DNA from 2 places in the Pseudoalteromonas sp. PA2MD11 genome. Region 2 is predicted to be linked to the other one. Evidence: riboswitches for the same ligand, from Rfam matches in the RefSeq annotation. Region 2 holds a riboswitch; the other holds the start of a gene.
What was found. A riboswitch is a leader RNA that binds a small molecule or an ion and turns the genes downstream of it on or off. The one in region 2 is predicted to bind cobalamin.

Region 1 (18,739 bases), on a different contig from region 2:
TTTACAGCCATAAAAACCCCTCCTTTTTACTATTATTATTTACTGATACACGAACTTTCTGCTAATTTTATATTATTGTAGTCGTTTAGAAGTAAAGGTCTTGAAAACACTTCCTATCAATCAACTTAAGCCGGGCATGTTTGTACAGAGCGTGACAAAACAAACAGGCAAGATCCGTATAAAAAACCAAGGTTGGGTTAAAACACAGGGAAGTATAGACAAGCTGATCAAAGCTGGCATATTAGAAATTGCGATCGATCCAGACAAAACACTGACCTTAGACAGTGACAATAAAGTGGTTGAGCAGCAACACAATCCGCAACCAGTAGGAGACGCAGCCGCTTTCGATCCTTGGCACACCACTCACAGTGTGTCAGCAGAAATGACTAAAGCCAATAACTTATATAACGAAGCAAGATCATTACAAAGTAAAGCCTTTGACGATATTCGTAATGGCAACAAAATTGATATTGCCCCTTTTCAAGAGCTCGCGACTGGATTTATTGACTCGGTTTTTCGTAACCAAGATGCGCTTGCTTGTATCACCCGTATGCGTGACAAAGATACTTATCTACTTGAACATTCAATCAATGTTTCGATTTTAATTAGTATCTTTGCTAAACACTTAGGTATCGAAAAAACCATTATTGAGGAGCTTGCGACCGGTGCTTTACTGCACGATATTGGCAAGATAAATATTCCCGATGAAATACTCAATAAACCCGGCAAATTAACCGATGCCGAATACCAAACTATTCAAGACCATGCTCGTTTTAGTAAAGAAATTTTAGAACAAGCAGGCTTGAGCGGAATTGCTGTTGATATAGCAGGCTTCCATCACGAACGCTTAGACGGCAGTGGCTACCCATTTGGTAAAAGTGCTGAAGAGATTAGCTTGTACGTACGTATGGCTTCGATTGTTGATGTTTATGATGCATTAACCGCAGAGCGGGTCTATAAAGCTGGTATGGAGCCAATTAAGGCATTTAAGATACTCAAAGATGGCTGCCCCGATAGCTTTGACGGAGACCTAGTCACTAAGTTTATTCAGTGCATCGGTGTTCACCCAGTCGGCACCTTAGTGAAACTTGAAAGCCAAAAATTAGGTGTGGTCACTCACAGTAACCCTACTAGCCCTTTAAAACCTCAAGTTAAAGTGTTCTATAACGCTAAACATGCACGCTATACCGAAATACAGGATATAAACTTAGCAAATAGTCGCTGTCACGACAGTTTAGAAGCCGCCGTCAGGCCGACTGAGTTCAACATCGACCTGATCCGCTTTTTTAAGAACTCAATTTTACCTTAATCCCTTAAGCTCAGGACTGGCTATTCAGGCCAGTCTTGTAATGCTTTTAAGGTAAACTCATAGCCATCGTAACTTAATAAGCTCTGCTCTGGGGTAATTTCAATTACTGATAACACGCCGATGTTATCGCCTTCATATAACTCACGACCATTTAACTTAATCCAGCGCTTCGATGTTTCTGAAGCATAAATATGCGCTTGGTATTTAATGGTAGGAATAAGGCTTTGTAATGCATCTGGCAAAAGCTCAATAGGCTCTGCATAAGACGTGTTTTTTGTGCTACGGGTAATATCAACACTATGTTTGTTATCAACATCTTCAACTGCTTTAGCAAAGGCATCTTTCAATGTATCTGGCACATCTCTTAATTCATCATTTGTTGATGGTTGAGAAGCTGGTTGACTTGGCTGACCATCAAGCGGCTTGCCTAGCACCTTATATTTACTTAAATCAATGCCATTACTGCTCATTTGCTGCGGATTGATTTGCTGCATTGGCTGCGAAAACTGTGGCTGTGATTGATACACTGGCTGATTTTGATACATAGCTTGCTGCTGGTACTGAGGCTGAACTTGATAACCTTGATTAGCATACACAGGGGCTGAATTGACAGGTACTTGCACCCACTGATATTGCTGACCTTGCACTGGAGTCTGCTGCATCATTTGTTGCGGTACAGATTGTTGCACTTGCCCTTGTGGCATGGCAGGTGATTGCCCTGAGTTATTGGTCACTTGCGGGGTTTGGCTTTGTGCTACTTGCTGTTGCATCGTTGGTTGTTGTGTTTCAGGGTTTGCCTCAACTTCAGTCGCAACGCTTTCTGCGGCTTCATTACTGTTATTAACAACCTTTGGCTGCTCAGCAACTTTAGTTTGCTGTAACCATTTACCAATCGAAAAACCTGCCATAAGGGTTAATATCGCCGCCAGTAATAGGCCAAATGAAAAGGCCAAACGGCGATAGCGCGTTAATTCTTGCTGTTGTTTGAGCGCAAGAGCGGCTTGGTCATGATCTAAAGCAGTTTGTGCATGCTGATCAGACTGTTTAATTGCATCTAATAATAAGGACATAAATGAACACTCGTTATATTAGGTAGGATAAACCAATACCCATTCCTAATACGGCTAAAAATGAAACTGGGTAAAGCCAAACATAACTCGGCTCTTTATTTGTTACTGTTGCAACAGGGGTACTGGTTGGAGGAAGAGCCTCAGCAGCAGAGAGCATTACAAGCTCACTGTCGATACTTAGCTTTTGCTGTGAAAACGCACCAACGAGGCACCGCTCACACAACAAATTGATTAATCTCGGCACCCCTTGAGTAACCTGATAAATCGCTTTTAACGCATCCCCTGAGAACAAGGCTTGCTCTGTCCCCGCTTTAAATAAACGATGCTTAACATAGGCAAACACCTGCCCTTCAGTAAGTGGCAATAAGTGATAACGAGCCGTAATGCGCTGGGCAAGCTGCCTTAATTCAGTGCGTTTTAATAACTCTTGAAGTTCCGGTTGCCCTACTAACACAATTTGCAGTAGCTTTTTATGATCTGTTTCGATATTGGTTAACAGGCGCAATTGCTCTAGCACATCAGGGGCGAGTAATTGAGCTTCATCAATAATTAAAATGGTATGACCGCCCGCTTGATTATTTGCCTCAAGGTGCTTTTTAATCACATCAGTAAGCGTCTTCAGAGTCGCATTCGCGCTGTCATACTCAATCTTTAATTCGTCACAAATACTGGCAAGCAGCTCAAGCTGTGACAAAGCTGGGTTATGAATTTGTGCCACTTGCGTGTTTTCAGGTAACTGCTCTTGCAGGCTTCTTGTTAGTGTTGTTTTACCTGTACCCACTTCGCCTGTTAATAATACGAAGCCTCCCGCTTCACCTAATCCATAGGTAAGGTGCGCTAATGCCTCTTTGTGGCGCTCACTAAGAAATAAATACTCAGGATTTGGGGCAATCGAAAAGGGTTTTTCTGACAAGCCAAAATAGCTTAAATACACCGTGTTATTCCTTGCGTTTAAAATCACGGTCTATAATGGCAAAAAACATCGCTACTTAAAACCTTGTTTACATTTTATTGGTTAAATAACGTAAAATAGCGAAAAGGTAAAATTATAGGTGTTTTATGCAGGTTTATTTAGTCGGTGGCGCAGTCAGAGACGCCCTACTTGGTCGTGACGTTAAAGAACGCGATTATGTGGTGGTTGGTGCAACGCCTGAACAACTTATCAACCAAGGCTATCAACAAGTTGGTAAAGATTTTCCGGTATTTTTACACCCACAAAGTAAAGAAGAATATGCGCTGGCGCGCACCGAGCGAAAACAAGGTCAAGGTTACACTGGCTTCATTTGTGATTTCGCGCCGGATGTCACATTAGAGCAAGACTTAACTCGTCGAGATCTCACCGTAAACGCCATTGCTCAAGCACAAGATGGTAGCTTAGTTGACCCTTTTTCTGGCCAACAAGACCTTGAGAATCGTGTCTTACGTCATGTCTCCGATGCCTTTAGTGAAGACCCTTTGCGCATATTGCGAGTAGCCCGTTTTGCTGCTCGTTATCATTACCTAGGCTTTACTATCGCCCCAGAAACCCAGTCACTATTAACCGAGATGGTTAAAGCCGGTGAACTGAACACGCTAACTGCTGAACGCGTTTGGTTAGAATGCGAAAAATCTCTCAGTGATGGCGCATTTAGCGAGTTTCTAAATGTACTTGCCAGCATCCATGGCCTGTATGTAATTAGCCCTGAGCTTGAAAGTAAATGGTGTGATGAGCTTTACCGTACCTTACAAGCTCGCTTTGCCTATGCGAATGAACAACAAATTAGTGACACTGCGTTATTATTCAGCCAAGTTACCTTAGCGCTTTCAAACAATGAGATAAAAGCGATAGCTAGCAACATACGCTTACCTAATGAAGTGCGCGATTTAGCGCTGTTTAGTCAAACTCATCAAACAAGTTTAAGTGCAGAAAAGCCGACTAGCGAGGCCGTTTTTGCTTGCTTTAATCAACTTGATTTATGGCGTCGCCCTGAACGTTTTGAGCAAGTACTCAAAGCATTAGAAGTTAGTCACCAACAGCCTGTAGTTTGTTATGACTCTCTCAAAAACGCAGCCACCCAAGCACGAGCTGTTAACCCGCAACAGTTTATTGCGCAAGGTATTAAAGGCGCAGAAATAAAAACCGCGCTTGAGCAAGCGCGGTTAGAGATTATTAAAGGTTACTTTTCGTAGCGCACTAAACGCAAATAAACATCGGACGTTTTTGCGTGAAGACTGTTGATGCCTTTATCAAACTGGTACACCCAAGCTAGATCAGTACGACTGATCCCTGAAGTGCTACTCCAATAGTTTTGCAGCTTAGTCGATAAAAATGCGTTTTCGTTGATACTAGGCTGCACACAACTATGCTCTAAAATACTGGCTAACTCTTTAACATTTGGCACATGCCAATCGCTGTAATCAGCAAAGGTTGCATTTTCAGCCCCGCGTAAAGCTTCGCCCCAAGTAAGCTGCTGACTATTACCTTCACACGTATCCGTTTCAGCGTTGTAGCTTTGACCAAACGTACAACGTTGCCACATTAGACCTGTTTCGCTGTCGCTCACTGTGCCATCTTCGTTAATAACAAAGCGGCTATCAGGAGTCGTTTCATTGACAGCGCTATAACATACTTGCGCAGCGGCATAACCCGATTGAAGAGCAATAACAGTAAGTGCTGTAATTAATGGTAACTTTCGCATATTACTCTCCTGGCGTTCTAACTAAGCGCACAAAGGCGGTGTTACTTTTCGGATACGCTAAATCATTAGCACTACTCATATCGATAATATAAGCTTGCGATAAACTTGTACCGTCTGCCGCGGTTTGCGAAGTCCAATAAGGCATAAATGAACTGCTACCAGTGCTTAACTGAGTATCACTTGGTTGATTTGGGAAGAAGTCACTGTTAAGTAACGTAGACTCACCTTGCTTGGCATAATCTAATAACCCTAATAACTCGGTGTAAGTTGGCACACGCCAGTTTGTACCACCGCAAAAATCGCTGCTGTTTACATCATTAATGTAAGTTTGTAGGCCACAGTCACTGGTGCTTGGACAGGTAGAGCCCGCAGCCCCTTGTACACTCCCCGTTTGCACACCGCTTGAACCATTTAAATACCAAGTATAATGATTTGATGCTGCACGCTCGGAGGTTGCCGGTGGCAATGTTGAACTGGCTTCTTTTACTTCCCAAATAAGCCCAGTTACATTATCGCGTACGCAACTAAAGCTAGTCGCATCATCTGGAAGTTCGTCAGCAAACTCATTCATCTTAGTAAAATCAAATGCCAAATCACCTAGGCCGACTTTATCGAGCTGATTTGCGACGCTGTCACGACCTATATCTGCGTCTTGGCTTGGGAAGTCTTCGCTGCTGCAATTAATTTTTTGCGAATTGTTGTAGCAATCACTCATCCCGGTATCGTTAATTAACCCCAGTGGTTTTGGGCTAATATCAATAATCACTGTATCTGTGTCGCTACGCGATTTACTGTCTGTCACGGTAACTTCAAAACTAAGCTCTGAATCGGTATCAACATCAGGGGCTACAAACGTCGTGATACATTGGTTCTGGTTTGCCAACGTCACGGTATCGCCCGTTAATTGCTGCCAAAAACATGATTTTGTTGCCGTCACAATTTCACTATTGCTGGCATCAAGGGTTACGGTATCAAACTCGATAACCTGCTGATCAACACCTGCATCAGCAATAATTACCTCAACCGTTTTGTTTAAGGTGAACGACGCCTCAGTACTTGCTGAGCCACCTTCATCATCGGTTACAGTTAAACGCCATGTCACCGCTGTATTTGATTCAAGTAGTGGGTGAGTAAAGCTAATGGTTTGGTTGTTGTAGTTGTCAGCCGTTAAATCAGGGCCATCAAGTTGAGTCCATAAATAACTGTCAACTGTACCGTTTTCATCTATATCAACAGATTCTTCGCCACTTAATGTGATCACATCATTATATTTTGACGGTAACTCTTCTGGCGCAGTTTGGGTGATCACTGCAACTGGCAGTTGATTATTCGAGGTAATAAAAATACTGACCTGATCGGAAACAAGTTGCCCATCGTCGGTTTGGTAATTTACTTTTAAAACAAGTTCTGAGTTAAGTTTAATATCAGGAGCTGTAATGGTTTGTTCAGCACCTTCGGCAGGAAAACCTTCTACTGCGGGGCCACTGACGCGCTCCCAGGTAAAGGTACCATCTGCAGGAGAGCCTTTAGCTGAGACAGTAAATTCACTTTTTTCAATAATTTGTTGATCTGAACCAGCATTAACTGTCGCTGCGATTGTATTCGAATCACTCGAACCGCCACCACCACAAGCTGTTAATGTTGTTAATGCTATTAGGCTAAGAGGCACTAATCTCATGAATACCACCTTAAAATACAAAGCCGGCAATAACCGGCTGCCAAATAAACTAACAACTAGCAATTAAAATGCCAAACTTGGGGTTATAAATAACTTTCTTGGTGGATACGTACGAAGAGCTTGGTGCCTATTTTACTGTAATCTACTTTGTATTCTCTGCCATCTAGAGCTTGGATAAACAACAAACGTTTTTCTTCTGCAAATACATCTGGGCTTGATACATACACCATTTCTAAATAACGCTCTTTAGCCTCGCGACGATTTTTTGGCAGGTCTTCTTTAAACGGCTCTAAACCATTTTGAGTAACTTTAATGCGCGGATGGTTCTCACCATTCACAACCACTAAATCGAGTTTCTTATCTTTATGTATAATTGTGTTTCGACCGCTTTTAATAAAAGAACGTTCTTGACTCATAGTCTTTTCCTACTACATAACTGCCGCCTATAGCTTACTTTTCTGTAAGCGAGCCTCTAAAAACTCTTTAGGGTTCAGTTTCCAACGATTCAAATCAGCACTGAATTGCCAAATATCAACATTAAGAACATTGGCAGGTAATAGTAAATCGTATCCTGTCAACTGCCTTAAATGTTGCGTACGATTGGCAAACATGGCAATCAATCCTTTATAAATCTGACCACTAGGGGCCGTGTAGTCCGTCTCTTCTATTAACCATTCTGATGGGCAATCACCATTTTTGCAATACTTTTGAATGACTTGCATAAATAAATGACGTTGCTCGATAAGTAATCGTCCGGCAATTCTTGGGTGAATCTGTGTTAAAAATTCATCTATGTTATTGAGTTTAATACCAACGGCATTTAACTCAAGGTATTCTAAGCCCTGTTCCACTTTTGGTATACCACTATGATGAAAATTAGCACGATTTAACTGCCAATTCCCAATCTTATGATGATAAATAAGCAAATTCTGAGTAAAAGTTAAGCTAAAGTATGGTTCTTGAGTTTTTAAAAAGCCAATAAAAATTGCCGCTATGCAGGTTGTGGCTAAAAAAATCTCAACAATGCTAATTTCACCGGGTCTCAATAAGTTAACCAGCATAATAATGATTAACCCTATTCCACCAACAATTAAAAACTCACTGCCATGGCGAGATGATTGAGCACGCACTTTTAGTGCAGGAAGATTTTTATCCATAAACAGAGAAGTAAAAAATAAACATCACAATTGTGACCAATATTATTTTTCTGAGCGTTAAACAATAATTACACTTTGGTGCTTTACTCATTCTAAACCTTTCTTATTTTGTCACAATAAAGGAACAAATTAGCATAACTTTTCACTTTTACGCTAAATGCACAAATTTATGAGATACCTGACATACGTGGCACGTACTAATTTTGTACACTACACTCAACTAAATTTCTGGTAACACGACGATGTACTCTACACAATCTGGTAAGGCACTATTCCCTTTTATTATTACCCTTTTTCTAGGGTTATGCATTTACTTATACCTTCCTTCGAGCCAAGGTGAGCAGAGCAACTTCTCAGGCGCTGCAACTCAAGTAGCAGCTCACACTGTCACATCTGAAGAAAATGCTGTGCTCATAGAAGCAATAGGTAGTGCTCGTGCTAACCAAGCGATCTATATTCGCAGTGCGCAAAACGATTATGTTACCGATATATTTTTCAATGATGGCGACTTAGTCAGTAAAGGTCAAAAACTGGTTCAGTTACAGTCTCAAGAAGAAGAATTAGCAGTTAAAGAGCTAAGCATTAATTTACGCGAAGAGCGCCGTCAACTTGAGCGTCTCACTGAACTATCACGCTCACAATCAACGGCTAAATCTTTACTAGAAGAGCAGCTTTCACGTGTTGATGCAACCGAGGCGCAGCTTGAGAGCGCCAAAACCAAGCTAGCAGAAATGACGATTAAAGCACCGTTTTCTGGCTTACTTGGCAAGCGCGAGATTTCAATTGGTACTTATGTTAGCAATACTACAAACATCACCACCCTTGATGATATCAGCATCATTAAAGTCGACTTTAAAGTGCCAGAAAAATACCTAGCGCAGTTACAACTGGGTATGAAAGTGATGACGCAAAATGATGCTTACCCAGAAAAAACCTTCAACGGTAAAGTGACCCACATTAGCTCGCGTATCGATTCAGTCACTCGTAGCGTTGAAGTGACAGCAAGCTTTATCAATGAAAAAGGCCTATTACGCCCAGGCATGCTGTTAAATACAGCATTAGAGTTAAGCTCAAACCAAGCGCTAATGGTACCAGAGAAAGCCGTCATTCCTCAGCAAGACAAACACTACGTGTTCCAAATTGAAGATGGCGTTGCTAACAAAGTCGAAGTACATGTAGCGGGTCGTCACAATGGCTGGGTAGCTATTGATAAAGGCCTTGAAAATGGTCAGCAAGTCGTGACTGAAGGCATCATTAAGATCCGTACTGGCAGCAAAGTAAGTATCAAAGGCTAAACCATGAAAATTACTGATACTAGCGTTAAACGCCCGGTCTTTGCGATCGTAATAAACCTGTTGTTACTTACCTTTGGTTTGGTGGCATTTTCTATGCTCCCCCTGCGTGAATACCCAGATATTGAAACACCGATTGTTAGTGTGAGCACTGATTACACCGGCGCCAGCGCAGAGATTATTGAAACTAAAATCACCCAAGTACTCGAAAACCGCATTTCGGGTATCGAAGGCATTAAAAGTATTAACTCGTCGAGCCGAAATGGTCGCTCAAACATCACCATTGAGTTTAATATCAGCCGCGATATCGATGCCGCATCAAACGATGTACGCGAACGTGTAGCCCGTGCCCTTGATAGCTTACCAGAGCAAGTTCGCCCACCAGAGGTCTCTAAATCAAACAGTGATGAAAGCCCAATTGCCTGGTTCGTACTAAACAGTACGACTATGGATTCATTGCAGTTATCTGATTACGCACAGCGCTTTATTGTTGACCGATTAGCCGTTGTTGATGGTGTCTCTAACGTACGCGTGGGTGGCGAGCGTAAATACGCCATGAAAATTTGGTTAAACCGTAAAGCGATGGCTGCACGCGGTATTACCAGTAGCGATATTGAAAACACCTTACGCACTGAAAACGTTGAATTGCCCGCCGGTGAAATCGAATCTATCGACCGTGATTTTACAGTACGTACCGCGCGTAGTTATAAAGATCAGCGAGATTTTAGAAACTTAGTGATCAAACGTGGCGATGATGGCTATTTAGTTCGTTTAGGTGAAGTGGCTGATGTTCACTTAGAAGCTGCTGACGACGAAAGCTTATTCCGTGGTAATGGCCGTAATATGATTGGTTTGGGTATCGTCAAGCAAGCCAAAGCCAATACCCTAACCGTGGTTGATAATGCCCGCGCTGAGCTTGAAAAAATTAAGCGTAACCTGCCAGAAGGTACCACCATTCAAGACAGCTATGACTCATCAATTTTCATCAAAGAATCGATTGATGAAGTATATAGGACCCTTGGGATTTCAATGGCGCTGGTTGTATTGGTTATTTACCTATTCTTAGGCAATATTCGCGCAACCCTAGTGCCTGCTGTAACCGTACCAGTGGCGTTAGTGGGTAGCTTTATGTTCTTGCTCGCTATGGGTTACTCAATCAACTTGTTAACTCTTCTGGCACTCGTGCTTGCTATCGGTTTGGTAGTGGATGATGCGATTGTAATGCTTGAGAATATTCACCGCCGTATAGAGCTGGGTGAACCACCACTGCTTGCTGCATTTCGTGGTGCCCGTGAAGTTGGCTTTGCGATTATTGCCACCACCCTCGTACTGATTGCGGTGTTCGTGCCGCTAGTGTTTATGGATGGCCGTATTGGTGCCCTATTCACGGAATTTGCGATGGCAGTTAGCGCTGCAGTGTTCTTCTCTAGTATTACGGCATTAACACTTTCTCCAGCGCTTTGCTCTAAAGTATTGAAAGCTTCAGAAAAAGAAAGCAAATTTAGCCAGTGGATGGATAGAACCTTTAACAAAATCGAAAACGCCTATCGTAACTCGCTGGCTTCAAATATGAGCCGTAAATGGAGCTTGCTACTGACTATGATTTTGGCTGGTGTTGCCAGCTTTATGCTGTTTCAAAAAGTGCCTTCAGAACTTACGCCAAAAGAAGACCGCGGTACTTTCTTTATCATGATGAGTGGTCCTGAGGGCGCAAGTTATGAAAATAACGCTGCAAACATGGCTAAAATTGAAGAACGTTTAATGCCTTACTCTGAGTCTGGTGAATTGAGCCGAGTGCTTGTTCGTGTGCCGGGCTGGGGTGGTCAAGGTGGTGTTGCTATCATAGGTATGGCTGACTGGGATAAGCGTAAGCGCTCAACCTGGGAAGTGATGGACGAAATCAGCGGTAAAATGACTGAAGTGACTGATGTGCGTGCGTTTGCCATTATGCGCCGTGGTATTGGTGGCGGCGGTTCATCTCGTCCGATTGAATTTGTACTGCAAGGTAACGATTACGACCAACTAGCCGATTGGCGAGACCGTATTATTAAGCGCGCTGAGAAAAACCCAGGCTTGGTAAGAATCGATCATGATTACAAAGAAACGTTCCCGCAGTTTTTAATCAACATTGATAAAAACAAAGCCGCAGATTTAGGGGTTTCTGTATCTGATGTGGGACGCACACTCGAAACCATGTTAGGGCAACGCCGCGTAACGACCTTTATCGACCGTGGTGAAGAATACGATGTGATTTTAAAAGGCACCAAAGAAGACTTTGCTAATCCGACTGATATCTCAAATATCTATTTAAAATCACGCAGTGGCGAATTAGTACCGCTTGATAGCTTAATTAGCTTAAAAGAAGAAGCCACTGCATCGCGTTTAAACCGTTATAACCGTATGCGCGCAATTACGTTAAGTGCGAACTTAGCAGATGGTTATACCCTAGAAGAAGCGCTTAACTTCTTAAATCAAGTAGCAGCAGAAGAAAACGACATCGACGGTGCAATTGACTACAAGGGTGAATCGCAGCTGTTCTATGAAGGCGCGTCGGCAATGACCTATGTATTCATTCTGGCACTGACAGTCACCTTTTTGGTACTTGCAGCCCAGTTTGAAAGCTTTATTCACCCATTTGTGATCATGCTTACTGTGCCACTTGGTTTAGTGGGAGCATTATTTGGTTTGTGGTACACCGGACTTACTCTTAATATTTACAGCCAAATTGGTATTGTAATGCTGATAGGTTTAAGTGCGAAAAACGGTATCTTGATTGTTGAGTTCGCCAACCAACTGCGCGATAAAGGCGTTGAGTTTAACGAAGCGATTAGCCAAGCTGCTACGCAGCGTTTACGCCCAATTATTATGACCTCATTGACCACAGTGATGAGCTCGGTACCGCTAGTTCTTGCAAGTGGCCCAGGTGCAGAAAGCCGCATGGTAATTGGTGTGGTGGTGTTTACTGGTGTTATTGTTGCAACCTTACTTACCTTATTCGTGGTACCTGCAGCATACAGTGCACTTGCTCGAAATACTCAGTCGCCTGAGTACTTACAAAGCAAGTTAGAACAACAAGCAAAAGACAAGCCGTTAGAAGAAATTTAAAACGCACTTTATTGATACAAAACGCCGTCTTTACGGCGTTTTGTTTTTTCGGCTATAGTCAGCAAAACGATAAGGGAGTTTAATATGGATAACAACATACAAATAGCCACTTTTGGCGGCGGCTGCTTTTGGTGTATTGATGCCGCATTTAGACGTGTGAAAGGCGTGCTTAATGTCAGCTCTGGCTATGCAGGCGGTGAGATTGAAAACCCTAGTTATCAGCAAATTTGTACTGGCTTAACGGGTCACGCTGAGGTGGTTCAGCTCGATTTTGACAGTAGTATCGTGAGCTACAACACCCTGCTTGAAATGTTCTTCACTTTACACGATGCCACACAATTAAACCGCCAAGGTAATGATGTCGGCACTCAGTATCGCAGTGTTATTTATTATCATAATGAACAGCAAAAAGCAGAATCTCAAGCCATGATTGATGCTTTACAAAAGCAAATTCGTGAGCCGATTGTCACCGAGCTGAGTCCGCTTACAAACTTTTACCCTGCAGAGCAGTACCATCAAGACTATTACAATGAAAACCCAAATCAAGGTTATTGCAGTATTCTTATTGCCCCAAAGCTTACAAAGTTCGAACAGTATTACGCAGCTAAACTTAAATGAAAAAAGCCCGCTAAGTAGGTAGCGAGCTTTTAAACGCAGAACTAATAATTTTCCTTATTATTAGAACTGATAACGGGCACCTACAAACAAGCGACGCTCGGCCGTGTTGTAGTAATAAAATTCGTCGTTGATGTAATCACCATCTAGGTCTGTACCATAGGCATCAACGGCGTTGTACTCTTTATCGAATAGGTTTTCTACACGAAGTGACACTGTTAAGTTGTCAGTCGCTTGGTAGTGACCAACTAAATTCCATAACGTATACGATGGTAAGTGCGTTAACTTGCCATCACGATCACCACGGTATTGCATATCGATACCAGCATCAAAATCACCCCATGCTTTGTTTAATGACCAATTCACACTGTGATTTGACACATAGGTTAGTGACTGACCTGTCTCAGTATCTTCCGCTGAAAGGTAGGTAAAGTTAAAGCTGTGATCAAAGCCAAATACTTGGTTTTTAAAGCTAAACTCAACACCTTCGTGGCGAGCTTCGTTTATATTAGTTGGGATCCACTGCCCTGATGCATTTGGTGCCCAAGCGATTTTGTTGTCGATTTCGCTGCGGAAAATCGCAATATCAAGGCTGATATCATTCACATTGAGTGATAAGCCAAGCTCTTGGTTATCTGATGTTTCAGGGTTTAACTCTGGGTTACCTGAGCCCGGGTAATATAGGTCATTAAATGTTGGAGATTTAAAACCTGTGCTTTGACTTACGCGGAATGTAGCGATGTCATTTAAGTGATAGCCAACAGCTGCAGTGTAAGTTGTTTCATCACCAAACTGCTGATCATCATCTTGGCGAACGGTTAGGTTTGCCAGCACGTGTTCGTCGTCATAATAAGCGCCAACAAACGCAGCGAATACTTCACGGCTGTCTTTTAAATAAGTACCTGAGTTAGTGTTCACTTCATCTTTATACCAATTCAGACCGCCACTAAGAGTCAGTGCTTGATTGAAAAAGTATTGGCCATTGTAATCAATTTGCTCACGCTCAGTTTCAAACTTATCAACCACCGTTGCACCCGTGTAATCAATGCGTGAGTCATCTGAGCTATCACTTGATATGGCAATATCAATGGCATGACTGTGTTTTTCGGAAGCCTTTTTCCAACCTAGTGAAGCTTGGTAATTTTCGAACTCGCCTTTTTCTACGGTGCTGTCTGCTGGGCTATAAGCGCTATCGTATTTTGCTTCGCCTTCTGAGTATTGTGCTTGCGCTAAAAACTCACCTAACTGCTCATTTTGATAACCAAGATTAAAGCCAAGGTTTTTGTTCTCGTAGCCGTCTTCATCTGGCGCTAAGCCTTGCAGAACATCAAAACCATCTGTTTTTTCATAACCGGCATTAACGGCAACATCAACACCTGCAAACTGACCACCTGTCGCTACTTGGTACTCTTGGTAAGAGTCTGAGCCAAAAGTAACATCTAAGGTCGTGTTTTGTGCTTTACGGGTAATGATATTAATCACACCAGCTAGCGCATCAGAACCATATACAGCTGCACGTGAGCCTTTAATTACTTCAACACGCTCAATACTGTTTAAAGGAATATTGCTAATACTTTTATAGCCAAGTGTTGCAGAGCCTGTGCGTACACCATCAATTAAAATAAGTGTATGACGAGAACTTGCACCACGTAATGACACACCAGAGCTTTGCCCAAAACCACCATTGGCATTAATTTGAAAGCCTGCTTGAGTGGCTAGTAAGCTTGGTAAGTCACGAACATAGCTTGCTTCAATATCAGCGCGGTCGATGACAGTAACACTGGCTAATACATCATTAATTGATTGTTCGAATTTATTGGCAGAAACTGTGATGTGCTCGATTGATTGCTCGTCAGCAGATACAGAAAAAGACAACGCAGCAGCAACCGCTACGCCTAACGCAGATTTATTTAGCATGATATCCCCTAGCCTGTGCCCACCGCACACGCGAATAGTAAGTTACTTCAAGGCCGGTCTCCGGACTCTGTACATGCATGGCATCTACATTACCGTTGCGGGGGCAGTGTTGGCATTGTTTTCTCCCTGAAAACGCACCAACTTCCCGATTATCTTGCGACTATTTCACCCTTTGAAATAAAACGTATCTGAAGATACAGCAAGCACCTCGAAAATAGGCCGTTATTGTGATGATTTTGGGGAGGAAAGTCAATGGACGGCTATACTTCTAAAACAAAGTTTTAAGTCTAAAGCTGCAAGTTAAGTGCTAAGATGTAAGCCTAAAGTAAAAAAGCCAATCAGCATGCTGATTGGCTTTTGAATCTCATTTATAAAATTAGAGAAAAATACTCAATATTAATCACAGTAATTCTCAACAACTTTATAGTTTGAACTTTCAACTTTTTCATAAGTACCTTCATTCGAAAGTACAATTTCAAACAATTTTACACCGCACGTTTCTTTCCCATTAGGCAACTCAACGTAATCATATAAAGCCTCATAGTTAGCATCTTCTTTTGGCATGAAAGTTATTATTTTTCTACACCAAGAGTACAGCACACCACCTGAATCGTTCTGACCTGGAGAAAAGCCGGTAATTCCAACCCCATTAAATTGAAATGAAAATTGCTTTTCTGCAGGAATATAAACTTCATTTTGATGCGAGTCACCAAGCTCTGTATCATAAGCTGGCATGTTTAAACGGCTGAGACTTCTTACGAGGTTTGCTTTAACACCAAGAGTGGCTATGTGATTATTTGACCCTACTTTTTTAGCAATACACTCACTCTTTTCAGGTACATTGATAAAATTATTATTGCTAGGAACAGACGCTAAACGAAGTTTGGCGCTGGGCCCATCAACCATTGGCTGCGAGTACTTATTTGATGCACATCCAGATAAAATAACAGCCCCTGCCAACACTAAAACTTTTTTCAATACATTCTCCTTAGTGAAATGAAAAGCCAGCATTCTAATTTAGAAACAAAAAAAACCAAGGCTTTTAAATTAAAGTCTTGGTTTAGTCATCATTTACCCACAAACTTGGTATTTGTTGGTAAAAATAAGTACTGTGTGGACCTGTGTATTTTCTGTTTATTACGATCTATTGCTTTGTTTTTTACTGACATAAATATCCTCTAGCTGAACATAGCTAGAAGATATCTTTTTCTCTGTAACCTAATATTCGTCTCAAAATACGCTCCTTGTAAAGTTCAGAAACTTGCAGGCTTATAGCTTAAAACTTAAAGCTATATATTAATCGCGGAAGTTTTTGAACTGGAATGGTTGACCTAAATCAGCAGTACGAACAACTTGCATTGCTTCTTGTAAATCATCACGCTTTTTACCAGTTACACGTAATTCTTCACCTTGAATAGCGGCTTGTACTTTGATCTTTGAGTCTTTGATTAACTTAACGATTTTCTTCGCTACGTCTTTTTCGATACCTTGCTTAAGAGCAACGTCACGCATTACGTATTTACCGCTACGCGATTCATCTTTAAGCTCAAGGCTAGATACATCTAAGCCACGCTTTGAAATTTTCGCAGCAAGAATGTCAAAAAGTTGCATTACTTGTTGTGGTGCTTCTGCTTTTAACTTGATTACTTTATCACTTAGTTCGATTGATGCATCAACACCACGAAAATCAAAACGCGTCTCTAGTTCACGCTTTGCATTATCTACTGCATTCTGCGCTTCGTTCATTTCTACTTCAGAAACAATATCAAATGAAGGCATGGGGTTCTCCTAACATAGTCTTTTTTAAATTCATTTATGGTTGGCAATTATAACGCTTATTTGTCGATTCTTTCTATTTTTATCCGACTTGTTCAGGTGCGATGCAAAAATTGTTTGATATACTGGCCATTCAATTTCGGCATTTTTAGGGTTTATTGTGACAAGGCGTGTTTACCAAGTTATCTTTTTAGCCAGCATTATTGGCTTTACGATTTTGTTTGCCAAAGAAATTAAAGGGGTGAGTAACCTCTTCCCACACGTAGATAAAGTGGCGCATTTTGGTATTTTCTTTGTACTGGCTTTGGTGATGGATAAAGCCTTTAAATTACCACTTATGGTGCAAATTTTACTGTTAGCCGGATATGGTGCGGCCATTGAGTTTATGCAAGATATGCTGCCTTACCGTCAAGCCTCGGTTGGTGACTTTATCGCTGACTTTATTGGTGCCATCAGCTATTTTGCTATAAAACTTGGTTTTCATTTAGGTAGAAAGCAACGTAATGGCTAATGTTTTAATTGTTGGCGATGGTGCGATTGGCTTATTGTTTAGCCATTTTTTATCTGCACAACATGACATCACATTACTGACCCGTAAGCCGACCCTGACTACGCGTTTTTATCAAGCAAGTAATGGTAAATCACACCCGATTAAAGCTCGCCTTATACATCACAAAGAGCTAAGCCAATCCGCCCCCTTTGATTTGGTGTTAATTACCGTTAAAGCATTCCAGGTGCAAACAGCCTTTGGGCAAGTAAAGCCTTATCTCAGTAAAACATGCCAAATCGTTCTTTCTCATAATGGCATGGGTAATGTTGATGAGCTTAATGCCCAGCTTTTGAATACGCAAGGATTAGCGTTTTTAACAACGCGTTTAGCTGGTTTTAAAACAACGCCTTATAGCGTAAACCATACAGGTAATGGTGAAAGTGTGCTAGGCGCATGTAATGCAGCTGCAAGCGAAAAGCTCAACGAGCTTAAGCAGCAGTTTAGTTACTTACCGCATTTTTCTGTGAGCGATGATATTCACTCATTACGATGGCAAAAACTGTTAGTGAATATTGCCATTAACCCGTTAACAGCAATTCATAACGTAAAAAATGGCCAGTTACGTGCACCGCAATTTAGCACGCGCATTATTAATTTACTCAATGAGGCCTGCTTGGTTGCCAATAAACAAGGGGTTAAAGTAAAGCTCAGCGAGGCGCTGGATCAAGCCTACTCTGTGATGACAGCCACCGCTGAAAACTTTTCTTCTATGCAACAAGACATCAGCCATAATCGAGAATCTGAAATTGATGCAATTTGTGGTTATGTGTGCGAGCAAGGCGCTAAGTTAGGAATAAAAACCCCCTATAATCAAGCAATGCTCAGCATGATAAAAATAAAAAGTTAATGAGCTGCTAGTTACTAGGGGAAAGAGTAAAGTTACTAGCTTATCGTTTCTCGTTTCAGATTAATTATTTCAGGTATTAAAAAAGCGCGAACATTTCGCGCTTTTATCAGTATCTCTTACGGACGATACACTTTTACGTTGCTAAAGCCTTCTTCGTGCAAGATCAGCGCTTGTAGCTGACTCATCACACCTTTAGCACAATATAAGTAATATTCTTTATCTTTTGGTAAGTCACCAAATTTAGTTGCTAAGCGGAAGAAAGGTAAATGTACAACTTCAATACCTTCAAGTTCTAGTGGGTTTGCGTCTTCTTCTTCAGGTGAGCGAATATCAACAACAACCGCCCCTTCTGGTAAATCAGATACAGACTCGGCTTCTTTCACTTCTTCTTTTGCTTCGGTGTCGATATCGCGAATATCCATCACACGTGCATTTTCAACAACTGTATTTAGCACGTCGAAGTCAAACTTAGCTTCTTCGGCAAGAATAGTTTTGATTTTAGCTTTAACCGTTGGCTTTTTAGAAATGACGCCACAGTATTCAGGCATGCTTTCTGCCATCTCTGCTGTGCCGATTTGACGCGCAATATTGATAATATCTTGCTTGTCGTGTTGGATTAACGGGCGAATGATTAAAGTTTCCGTCACACGGTCAATCACACTTAGATTAGCCAATGTTTGGCTTGATACCTGACCAATACTTTCGCCAGTCACTAGCGCTTGTACACCTAGTTTTTCTGCAACTT
Region 2 (12,082 bases):
TTCGGCTTCACCGACGGTTGGTATTTTTAACATGCGACTACCTGATACATTAAGAAACATAACTGCTGTTTTGCAAAATAAGCGCCAGTTTCATACAAGCACAAAAAAGCCGTGCTTAGCACGGCTGTTTTAATTCATTTTACTAAAAGTTTAGTTCTGCTCTTCCCGTAAGAAAACAGGCTCTAATTCTTTTGCTGTAGCATCGCTGCTAAAGTAATAACCTGCAACGGTGAAATCTTTTAAATCACTTAATTGGGTGATTTTATTTTCAATGATGTAACGTGCCATCATGCCGCGGGCTTTTTTCGCATAAAAGCTGATCACTTTATATTGGCCGTTTTTACAGTCTTTAAAATGTGGGGTGATGATTTGTGCATTTAATGCTTTTTTATCAACCGCTTTAAAATACTCATTCGAAGCAAGGTTTACCAAGTATTTGCTATCTTGCTCAGCAAGCACTGTATTTAGCTTTTCGGCGATAACACTGCCCCAAAACTCATATAAGTTTTTACCGCGTGGGTTTTCTAACTTAGTACCCATTTCAAGGCGGTAAGCTTGCATTAAATCTAATGGTTTAAGCACACCATAAAGACCAGACAAAATACGTAAGTGCGACTGTGCGTAATCAAGATCAGCATCGCTTAGAGTTTGCGCATCTAAGCCACCGTATACATCACCATTAAAGGCTAGCACGGCTTGTTTTGCATTGTCTTGCGTAAATGGCTGTGACCACTCGGCGAAACGTGCCGCATTCAAACCAGCTAGTTTATCGCTGATTTTCATTAGGCTACCAATTTGCGCTGGTGTTAAATCACGGCAAACTGACATTAACTCTTCGCTGTGCTCGAGTAATTCAGGTTGAGTGAATTTATCGGTCGTGGCTGGTGTTTCGTAATCTAAATTTTTTGCAGGTGAAATAACAGTGATCATACTTAGCTATTGACTTGTAATTTGTTTGATGTCAATTTCAACATTAATTGAATCAAAATGCACGTTTTGTTTCGTCCTGCCTTTATCCGCTGTTCTTTTCATACATAATGTTCTAGTTTTCTGTATTAAGGACATTTGACCTATTAAACACTGTCATAGTGTTGCAGCATAAAGGCCGCTATAATGGATTTTCTTTTAACTTGCTTGGAATGAGGAAAGCAAATGACTTCAGCACTACAAAGGCTTAAACAGCATTCATCTATTGTTGCAGATACAGGTGATATCGAAGCTATCAAAAAGCACCAACCAGAAGATGCAACAACAAACCCATCTCTACTTTTAAAAGCCAGTGAAATTGAAGCGTATAAGCCTTATTTAGATAAAGCGTGGCAATATGCCAAAGAAACCGAGCAAGATGCAGCTAAACAACTTGAGTTAGCATGTGATTACTTTGCTGTATTAATTGGTAAAGAAATTAGCGAAATAGTACCTGGTTATATCTCTACAGAAGTAGACGCACGTTTATCATTTGATACCCAAGCGACTATCGACAAAGCACATACGTTACTGAGCCTTTACGAAAAAGAAGGCGTTAGCAAAGATAAAATCCTAATCAAAGTTGCATCAACTTGGGAAGGCATCAAAGCTGCAGAACAGCTTGAAAAAGAAGGCACTAAGTGTAACTTAACGCTGTTATTCTCTGAAGCACAAGCTCGCGCATGTGCCGATGCGAATGTATTTTTAATTTCACCATTCGTTGGCCGTATCTTAGACTGGCACGTTGCTAACGGCATGGAAAAACCAACAGATCCGCTAAACGATCCAGGTGTGCAATCTGTACGTAGCATTTACGAATTTTACAAACGCCACGATTATAAAACGGTTGTTATGGGCGCAAGCTTCCGTAACACAGGCGAGATCATCGCACTTACTGGCTGTGATAAGTTAACGATTAGCCCTGCTCTTTTAGAAGAGTTAGGCCAATTAACGGATGCACAAGAGTACCTACTAGAGAGCGACTTTACTGTTGAAGAAAAACCAGCACCACTAACTGAAGGCCAGTTCCGCTGGTTACATAACCAAGATGCTATGGCAACAGAAAAACTTGCTGAGGGTATTCGTTCTTTTGCTCAAGCACAGCTTGAATTAGAAGCACGCTTTAAAGCAATGTAATTTAAATTACAGTATTTTTTAAAACGCCACCGCTAGGTGGCGTTTTTGTTTCTAAAAAACCACCTTCTTTGATCTATTCATCTATCAATCACAGTTCTGTAACAGTATTGTCACTTTTTTATTCTATTTTTGAGCAGCCTGTGGTATAGGTATTTCCGAGGTTCAAAAAATCAATAGGAGAAGTTCATGGATAGCCTAGACGATATTTTAGAAATATTAGAAGGTCCTAGTACAACAAAAAAGACCTCTACAAAAAATAAAAAGAGAAAATGGCGCGAAATCGAAGCGTTGAAAGACAAGCATAGACTTCGCAAAGAACTACAGGAGTTAGACTATTTCACAGACAGCGTTGAGCTTGATGAATTAGACTTTTAATTAAAGGCCCGCAAGGGCCTTTTGCATTTACGACAACGACCAATTTACTGGTGCTTTATTTTGATCAGTAAGCAGCTGGTTTGTCTTTGAAAAATGCTGACAACCAAAAAAGCCACGATGTGCAGAAAGCGGTGATGGATGCGGGCCTTGGATCACATGATGACGCGAGGTATCAATGTGTTTACCTTTTTTCTGAGCATGTGCGCCCCATAACACAAACACCACACCGTCACAGTGATGGTTGATAAGCGCAATTACTGCATCAGTAAATTTTTCCCAGCCAAGATGCTTATGAGAATGAGCTTGCCCTTGCTCAACCGTTAATACCGTGTTGAGTAAGAACACGCCTTGTTCGGCCCAGCTTTGCAAATAGCCATGATGAGGTATCTCAAAACCTTCTATATCAGTAGCCAACTCTTTGTACATATTTTTCAAAGACGGTGGTAACTTTTTAACTTCAGGCAGTACCGAAAAGCACAAACCATGCGCTTGCCCTTCTCCGTGGTAAGGATCTTGCCCTAGAATAACCACCTTAACTTCATTCAAAGGGGTAGCATCAAAAGCGGAGAATACCTGTTCATCTTTGGGATAAACTGTAACGCCTGCTGCGCGTCTATCGGCCACATATTGCAGGGTTTCTTGCATGTAGGGCTTAGCAAGCTCAGTATCTAGAAATGTTTGCCAATCAATCATTTTGAAGCCTGTATTTGCTGACGAGAAACGTCTATTTTACCACACATGTCGGTCAAACCATCAAGCATACGGATTGTAAAACGGTGTAATAAGTCTGCGTTTACACTAATAAACTGGTTATGTTGCACTGCTGGCAATTCAGGCCATTGTCGCCAATCAATTTTAGGCTGAGGCTTTTTCGATTTTTCATCTGGAATAATCACGACCTCTGGATTGGCAACCAATACATTTTCAATACTAATGCGCGGGTAGTCTGTATCACTATTAGCAAACACATTATCCGCATGACAAATAGTTAATAGCTGATTGATCCAAGTATTTCCGCCAACTGTCATCATTGGCTCAGGCCATAATTGATAAAACACCGACACTTTCGGTTTGCCTTCTTGCGCTCTGCGAATAGCATTGAGTTTAGTTTCAAACTGTTTGGCTACTTTATTTGCCTTGGTTTGCAAATGCGTAAGCCTGCCTAGTTTACGTAGTTCATCTGCCACATTATCAACCTGATTTGGATTGCTGTACGCTACCGGAATACCTAACTTTTCAATGTAAGCGAGATCTTCAGCTTTGTTACCCGTTTTCCAAGCCAGAACTAGGTCTGGTTTTAACGACAACAGTTTTTCCATGTTAATCCCGTAATAGCCACCTACCCGTTCGATATCATTCGCTTGCTGAGGAAAGTCTGCATAGTCAACAGTACCCACAATGCGCTCTCCAGCACCAATCGCAAACAGGTTTTCAACGATATGTGGGGCTAAGGCAACAATACGTTGAGGCTCTTTTATTTCATTAGCCTGAGCCAATGTTGGTAAATAAAATAAAACACTTACGAGTGCAAACTTAATGGTTCTCATGTTAATAATCGAACCCTTTTTGTGCTTTTATTCCTGCATCAAAAGCGTGTTTTACGTTTCTGACTTCACTGACTGTATCAGCTAAGTCGGTTAGTTTACGGTGCGCACCACGACCTGTAATAATCACTGATTGCATAGCAGGGCGAGAGCTAACGGCTTCTAGCACTTCGTCTAAATCAATATAGCCGTAGGTGATCATATAGGTTATTTCGTCTAGCATAACGAGGTTAATCGACTCATCTTTCAGCATTCTTTTTGCTTCTTGCCATGTCACTTGCGCAGCAGCAGTATCTGACTCTTTATTTTGTGTTTCCCAAGTAAAACCGGTGTTCATAATAACAAATTCAACCCCTGCTTTTTCGAGTAGATTACGTTCACCGCACTCCCAAGTGCCTTTAATAAACTGACACACAGCGGCTTTCATTCCGTGACCTACCGCACGTGCAACAGTACCAAACCCAGAAGTCGATTTCCCCTTACCGTTGCCAGTTATAACCTGAAAAATACCTTGCTCTTTTTGTGCAGCAGCAATCCGTTCGTCGACTTTTTCTTTTACTTTTTGCTGGCGTTGTTGGTGCTTATCTTGATTCTGTTCGCTCATTGTTGTTCCTTATATCTCTAAATTGAAGTTCTCATAAATATTGATGATTTGTTCAATATCGAGATTCTCTGCTACTACACTAGCTAAACGGCTTAACTGCTGTTCACGGTTTAAGTTAATATCAATTGGCTTAATTTGGCTATATGGTGCAAGCCAAGTTATTAGCTCAGATACGCCCTCAGGGGTATCGAACAAGCCATGTAAGTAAGTACCTGCTACTTGGTTATCATCACTAATAAAACCATCTACTTTGAATCCACTTGGGTGATCATTAAAGCTCAAAAATGGCTTTTCAAGTGCCGGCCCTTGACTAATCCCGGCGTGAATTTCATAACCAGATATTGCTTTATCGCTATTGTTTAAATGAAGAGTACCAGAGACTTGGCTTAGTACTTTTTGTTGCCCTAATTGCGTTTCAAAGTCAGCAAGCCCAAGCCCTGCTGCGCTGCCTAAATTAGATTCCACAGCATGTGGATCAGTAAGGTAGTTGCCTAGCATCTGCAGCCCACCACATACTCCCAGCACTTTACCGCCATAGCGTAGATGACGTGTTATTTGTTTATGCCAGCCTTCATTTTTTAAAAACGCTAAATCACCGAGTACATTTTTACTGCCCGGAATAATAATCAGATCAACACTTGGAATAGCTTGGGTATGACGTACATACTGTAAATCAATTTCTGGTTGTAATCGCAGTGCATCGAAGTCTGTGTGATTACTAATATGAGGAAGTAGCAACACGGCTATGCGTAATTGCGGTTTATCTACCTGATTAGTTATAGCAACGGAATCTTCTGCATCGAGTGCTAAGTCATGTAAATAAGGTAACACCCCAAGCACTGGCTTATTGGTGTATTGCTCTAACCAATCAAGGCCTCCTTGCAATAACGCAATATCACCACGAAAACGGTTAATCACAAAGCCTTTAACGCGCGCTTGCTCCGACTCAGACAACAAGGCTAACGTTCCGACTAAATGAGCAAACACGCCGCCTTTATCGATATCGGCAATGATGATCACCGGGCAATCAACCGCCTCAGCGTAACCCATATTGGCAATGTCGTTTTCGCGCAGGTTAATTTCTGCGGGGCTCCCTGCACCTTCAACAACCAGTAATTCAAAACGTTCACTTAAACGCTGCTGCGAAGTAAGAACTGCATCCATCGCCACTTTTTTGTAGTCGTGATAACTGCCCGCTTCCATATTCGACAGCGCTTTGCCATGGACGATTACCTGCGCTCCGGTATCGCTATTAGGTTTTAATAAGATAGGGTTAAAATCGACTTCTGCGGGGACTTTTGCCGCTACCGCTTGCAAAGCTTGTGCGCGACCTATTTCGCCACCATCTTCGGTTACGGCGCTATTTAACGCCATATTTTGTGGCTTAAAAGGCGCAACCTTAATGCCTCGATTAGCAAAGATCCGGCAAAGTGCTGCTACAAGAGTACTTTTACCTGCATCTGAGGTCGTGCCTTGCACCATTAATGTTTTCATCATTGTTCTCTTTTTAAGGTTTGCGCAAGACCTGCAATCACAAACTCAACACGTGCAACTTGCTGTGCTAAGGCTTGATGCAACCAACCTGAATGATCAACAAACTGACGGCTTAATTCACCGAGCGGCACAATACCATGACCCACTTCATTACTGACAAAAATCACCTCACCTGGCAATTGCGATAGCACATCGAGTAAGGCCGCTTTTTGCTCAAGCCAAAATGCTTCACCCTGCAGGCATAGGCAATTACTCAACCACAGCGTTAAACAGTCCACTAAAATACAGTTTTCAGCATGGCTATATTGTTGTAGTGCTTTAGCCAAATACAAAGGCTCTTCAACAAGCTGCCAATGCTTAGCACGCTCTGCTTGATGCCTATTAATTCTGGCTGTCATTTCTTCATCACCCGCATTGGCTGTGGCAATATAGATAAGCGGCTTGTTTGAATCTGTTGCCAGCTGCTCAGCAAAACGGCTTTTACCGCTGCGAGCACCGCCTAAAATTAAAGTATGTTGTTGGCTCATAATAAACTCACCAAGCAAAGGTAAGTAACAAGCTCAGATACTTGCTGGGCTGCCCCTAAGCAATCGCCGGTGTAGCCAGATAACTGTTTTTCAAACCAGCGCTTTAATAGTAAGCGAGTAACACAAAGCACACTGATGAGTATTAATAATTGCCCTAAAGAAAAGCCAAAAAACAACCATGCAATTGCTAACACCGCACCGCCAGTTGCTAGCAGTATTTGATAACTCTGCGTGCTTAAATGCATCGCAATGGGTTTTACTTTAGATGTGGCGTCCTGACTTACATAGTCCATGTCTGCAATTAAACTTGTTGCTACAACCCGACTTAAGCTTTGCCCTAAAACAAGTGCAATAATCACAGTACTGGTTACTTCACTAAGTGCGACGAGTGTTTGGTACTTAATTAATAAGGCCATCACAAGCGCCGCAGCACCATAGGTACCTAAGCGACTATCTTTCATAATGCTCAGCTTATCTGCTACTTGCCAACCACCACCAAAGCCATCCCAGACATCTGCAAGGCCATCTTCATGGAATGCCCCTGTGATTATCAAGCTAAACGCCATAACTAACGCGACTGCAATGGCTGCAGGGAATAACCAACTTAGCAGTAAAAAGATCAGCGCTAAAAGTACACCTAATATTACACCGACCAATGCAAAATAGCGGCTGGCCTGATTGAGTGCCTGACTCGATACTGCAAAGTTTAATTTAACGGGTATCCGCGTTAAAAAACTAAGCGCCAGTAAAAATAGTTGAAGCTGACTTGGGGTAGAGTCAGAAGTGTGTTGTTCAGCGCTCATATCAGACAACTTGCTCAACATTGGCATCGGCAAAACTTGCCATGTCATTATAAAACGCCAAAGATGCTTGCAGTAAAGGTAAAGCAAGCGCAGCCCCGGTGCCCTCTCCTAAACGTAAATCAAGCTGCAATAAAGGTGCTGCATGCAAGGCATTGAGCATTGCTTTGTGCCCTTGCTCATCAGAGGCATGAGCAAATAACATATAATCGCGAGCGTTTGCATTAATGCGAGTTGCAACAAGCGCTGCTGCAGTGCAAATAAAGCCATCCACGATCACCGCTATACTAAGCTCGGCAGCAGCTAAAATGGCACCGGTGATCTGTACAATTTCAAAACCGCCTAATGCCGCAAGCGTCATTAATGGGTCGTCAAAATGAGCTTGGTGTAATTGAAGGGCTTGCTCAACAACTTTAATTTTTTTAGCTATAACCTCGTCGCTCACACCTGTGCCTTTACCAACACATTGGCTGGCAGGTAACGACAACAAGGCAGCCATTAATGCCGCAGCACTTGTGGTATTGCCAATACCCATCTCACCAAAGGCGATGGTATTACAACCTTGCTCATAGAGTGAATGAACTCGCTGTTTGGCTAATTCAAACCCTTTTTCAACCTGGCTAAGTGACATGGCCATTTCAGTATTCAGTGGTGCAGTGATTTCACCTAAACGCTGGTTATGCACACTTTTATCGTGTGAAGTACTGAGTGTTCCGGCGTCAACAACTTCTAGCTGCCAGCCAAGCTGACGGCAAAACACGTTGATCGCTGCGCCTCCTGCTGCAAAGTTTGCCACCATTTGTGATGTAACGCTGCTAGGAGCAATTGACACACCTTGGCTTGCCACACCATGATCGCCCGCAAATACAATTAGAGAAGGGTTTGAAATAACCGGTTTAAAGGCAACTAGCGCCTGCTCACTATCAAGCTGCTTTGAAAAAATAAGGGTTAATTGTTTGGCACAACTTTCAAGCTGACCCAAAGCGCCTAGCGGCTTTGTTTTAAGGTCTATTTTTTGTTGAATACCAGCTGAAAATTGCTGATTAATAGGCATGATATTAAACATTCGCTACCTGCTCTGTTTGCGAAAATAAAGTAAGAATAAAAAGAACACGCTACCAATAGCGGCAGTGATCACACCTACAGGTAGTTCTTGGTTATTCAATAGGGTTCGGCATAACACATCTACCCACACCATAAAAATACCTCCGACCAAGGAGGTCATAACTAAGTTATGGCTGCTGCCTTGCGGTGAAAAGTAGCGCACAATATGTGGGATCATCAGGCCGACAAAACCAATGCCTCCACACATAGCAACAAGCACCGCTGTGATCAATGAACTTAGCAGTAGCATCATGATCCGAAAGCGTTGCACATGAATCCCCAAAGTCGCAGCACTTTCATCACCAAGCAGCATTGCATTAAGCTGACGACGAAATGCAATCATCAGCGTCATGCAGGCAATAATAACGGTAAATGGCAGCCAAAGAGTGTCCCACTGTGCACGAGAAAAACTGCCCATCGTCCAAAACAAAATGGCGGTTATAGCTTGAGGATCGCTAAAATAAAGCAGCAGACTAGTCAGAGCGCTAAATAAGAAAGATAAAGCAACACCAGCGAGTAACATGGCTTCAACTTGGCCAACATGGCGACGCCCTGCAATAGCAATAAGCAACAGCATAGAAAGTAAGCTTCCGGCAAATGCTGCAACTGACATACTAAAGCCAAAACTCACACCGGTTAGGGCTATAAAGCACACCACACCGAATGAAGCCCCAGAAGAAATACCAAACAAATAAGGGTCAGCAAGCGGGTTTCGGGTTACGGTCTGTAAAATTAATCCTGCAAGAGCCAGCCCAGAACCTGCTAAAAATGCCAGCATTGTTCTGGGCATACGTAACTGCCAAATAATACGCTGCACAAATTCATCGCTACCTTGGCTAAACAAACCATTAAAAACATCACTCAGTGACGTATTTGCAGCACCAAAGCTCAATGCTAAAAAACAACTAATAAGCCCTACGACAACACAGATACTTAAACGCATTGCATCAGTCATGTTGATGCTCCTGTGTCTGATAGCCATAAAAATAAGTGATGTGCGGAATAAACTTATCAGTGCTTGATTGAGGGTGAGCAGATACCGCTGCGCAGACGCCAAATACATCGCTCAACAACTGCTCAGTAAGCACCGCTTTTGGTTGCCCCTGACAAACCAAACGCCCTTCATCAATCACCAATAATTCATCACATAAACTCGCTGCGAGATTTAAATCATGGAAAGAAGCAAGCACTGTCACATCGAGGGACTTTGCTAACTCCATTATTTGAATTTGGTATTTAACATCGAGGTGGCTGGTAGGCTCATCCATGATGAGCAACTTAGGTTGTTGTACGATTGAGCGCGCAATGAGCGCTCTTTGCTTTTCGCCACCAGAGAGCGAATCAAATGCTTGTTCACTGTGATGAGATAAACCAACCTGCTCAATCGCTTGAAAAATACGCTGCTTATCATTGGCAGACGTGCCGCTGAAAAGTCGCTTATGAGGTGTTAAGCCTAAACTCACCACATCGAACAGAGACAAATTAAACTGCGATGGAGACTCTTGTAAAACCACAGCAACCTGCTTTGCAAATTCATCAGCACTGATTTGCCAGATATCTTGACCGCTTAGCAAAACAACCCCTTGCTGAGGTTTCAAGTAACGATAAAGACAACGTAGCAGACTTGATTTACCAGCCCCATTAGGGCCAAGTAGACCGATAAACTGCCCTGCTTTTAACTCAAGGTTAATTGATTCAAGTATGGTTTTATTCGCAGTACCCCAACTTAAATCAGACACTGATATTAATGGTGCAGCGCTATGGCTATTTTGTTGCAAGCTTATTCTCTCTTGACGAGCAATCGCAACGCACAAGAAAGCACTGGTAAGTACCAGGAAATGACTTGAGTTGACCCGCTCGATGATTAATTGTTAGTGCTAAGTATCTGGCTGACCATTACTTCGATGGATTACAGTTGCGGGAACAGCTGGAGAATCTCACTCCATTCCATAGCATATGAGTATTATGGCGGGCTAAGTAAATAATTCAATGAATATCGCTCTAGATGGCTAAAAAACAATTTTAGGCCAAGCTTGTCCTTGTTCATCTATATATACATCAAGTGTAATAAGCCCTGCATAAGGAAGATGAAAAACATTTAAATGCGTGGCAGATTGTTTTGGCATCTGACAAACAATAGCGAGAATTTGTTTGATCACTCCAGCATGACTAATTACCAATGACTGTTCATGCTTAGATTCACATAGTGATTGTAAAAATGTTTGCCACCATGCCTCTACCCGGGCGTAAAAGTCTGCCATAGATTCACCATTTGGTACTTTTACTTGCCATGGGTGCTGCCAAAAATCACCAATATGAGGCTTACTTGTTTGCTGCCAAAGCTGTTGGTAATCTTGGCCATCCCAATCACCAAAATTAAACTCTTTCAGCGCGTTATAATACTGTACATGCAGTGAGTGCTGATTTGCTAAATAATCAGCGTGGACTGAGCAACGCTTTAGTGGTGAGCTATATATGGCATTTAAATTTATGAGCTCAGCAGAGGCTTGGCGCATTTGCTTATGACCAAGCTCTGATAAATCGACATCGATTTGCCCAGAAAGAATTCCAGGCGTAGCTATTTCGCCATGGCGAAGAAAGTAAACTCGTGAAGTAAATGCGTCCATAATGTTCCTCAGTAAACCATTAATGAACGTTAACGCGTTTTAAATACTCTGTCGACTTATGCTAAGGCTGTTATGCTCAGAGAGTTAAGCTAAACGCATTAAACGAACATCAAAATGCAGCACTGCATTTGCGCCAATTTTGCCACCGTTACCTTTTTTACCCCAAGCAAGCTCTGGAGGGATCACAAATTCATAACGAGAGCCAATATTCATTAATAGCAAACCTTCTCTTAACCCCTCTATAGCTTCGGATAAAGCAAAAACCTCAGGCATACCCGCTCTATAACTGTCGGCAATCACATTGCCATCAGCAAGCATAATACGTTGATTTATAACCACTGTATCGAACTCTGTTACACGCTCTCCTTCAACATCATCAATCACTTTATACATTAAACCCGACGGACATAGATGTGTATCTGGATGCGATGAGAACTTAGCAATAAATGCTTCACTATTTTTACGATTTAAACCTGAAGAACCTTTTGACTTGGTCGTTTTCTTACGAGACACAGCAAACCTTAATTGTATTACAAATATAAAACACTTTATTGCATAACAAGGTAGGGGAAGCAAGTTTGCGAGAGTAAAGTTGTAAGTTAGAAAGGGGAAAGATACGAGTTAGAAAGAGTAAAGTTTGAGGATCTGGCGTAGGTTGGGTAGATCGCAGCGAAACCCAACACAGAGCTATCAGCTTTCAGCCGTCAGCTATCAGCCGCGCGGTGTGGGTATTTGGGGCAGAGTCTCTTTAAGTAATAAAATCTTGTAGGAGGCACTTCAGTGCCGAAATAATAAAACAAAAATATTCATTGCTGAAGCCATTCTTACGCCAGACTTGACCTTGAAATTTAAACTTTACCCTTGCTAACTTACAACTCGCTAACTCATGTTGGGTTTCGCTTCG

Region 1: another riboswitch for cobalamin. It lies ahead of ISP07_RS06890 (TonB-dependent receptor domain-containing protein); the one in region 2 lies ahead of ISP07_RS10310 (ABC transporter ATP-binding protein).

What each region holds. Positions count from the first base shown of each region.
Region 1 covers NZ_JADKNF010000004.1:113,931-132,669, forward strand. The annotation lists gene ISP07_RS06835 (HD-GYP domain-containing protein) at 101-1,309, shown strand; gene ISP07_RS06840 (general secretion pathway protein GspB) at 1,330-2,379, opposite strand; gene ISP07_RS06845 (ExeA family protein) at 2,393-3,313, opposite strand; gene ISP07_RS06850 (tRNA nucleotidyltransferase) at 3,439-4,548, shown strand; gene ISP07_RS06855 (DUF1566 domain-containing protein) at 4,536-5,057, opposite strand; gene ISP07_RS06860 (DUF1566 domain-containing protein) at 5,059-6,735, opposite strand; gene ISP07_RS06865 (hypothetical protein) at 6,819-7,151, opposite strand; gene ISP07_RS06870 (DUF2982 domain-containing protein) at 7,179-7,892, opposite strand; gene ISP07_RS06875 (efflux RND transporter periplasmic adaptor subunit) at 8,135-9,187, shown strand; gene ISP07_RS06880 (efflux RND transporter permease subunit) at 9,191-12,289, shown strand; gene msrA (peptide-methionine (S)-S-oxide reductase MsrA) at 12,374-12,907, shown strand; gene ISP07_RS06890 (TonB-dependent receptor domain-containing protein) at 12,968-14,821, opposite strand; cobalamin riboswitch at 14,855-15,009, opposite strand; gene ISP07_RS06895 (hypothetical protein) at 15,218-15,799, opposite strand; gene ISP07_RS06900 (YajQ family cyclic di-GMP-binding protein) at 16,118-16,600, opposite strand; gene ISP07_RS06905 (VanZ family protein) at 16,758-17,108, shown strand; gene ISP07_RS06910 (ketopantoate reductase family protein) at 17,101-17,994, shown strand; gene thiI (tRNA uracil 4-sulfurtransferase ThiI) at 18,111-18,739, opposite strand, start outside.
Region 2 covers NZ_JADKNF010000008.1:510-12,591, reverse strand. The annotation lists gene ISP07_RS10370 (mechanosensitive ion channel family protein) at 1-33, opposite strand, end outside; gene yaaA (peroxide stress protein YaaA) at 151-930, opposite strand; gene tal (transaldolase) at 1,153-2,103, shown strand; gene ISP07_RS10355 (DUF3545 family protein) at 2,290-2,478, shown strand; gene ung (uracil-DNA glycosylase) at 2,506-3,171, opposite strand; gene ISP07_RS10345 (cobalamin-binding protein) at 3,168-4,025, opposite strand; gene cobO (cob(I)yrinic acid a,c-diamide adenosyltransferase) at 4,027-4,626, opposite strand; gene ISP07_RS10335 (cobyric acid synthase) at 4,636-6,120, opposite strand; gene cobU (bifunctional adenosylcobinamide kinase/adenosylcobinamide-phosphate guanylyltransferase) at 6,120-6,647, opposite strand; gene ISP07_RS10325 (adenosylcobinamide-GDP ribazoletransferase) at 6,644-7,498, opposite strand; gene cobT (nicotinate-nucleotide--dimethylbenzimidazole phosphoribosyltransferase) at 7,452-8,513, opposite strand; gene ISP07_RS10315 (FecCD family ABC transporter permease) at 8,517-9,506, opposite strand; gene ISP07_RS10310 (ABC transporter ATP-binding protein) at 9,499-10,329, opposite strand; cobalamin riboswitch at 10,410-10,548, opposite strand; gene ISP07_RS10305 (histidine phosphatase family protein) at 10,561-11,178, opposite strand; gene ISP07_RS10300 (FKBP-type peptidyl-prolyl cis-trans isomerase) at 11,263-11,691, opposite strand.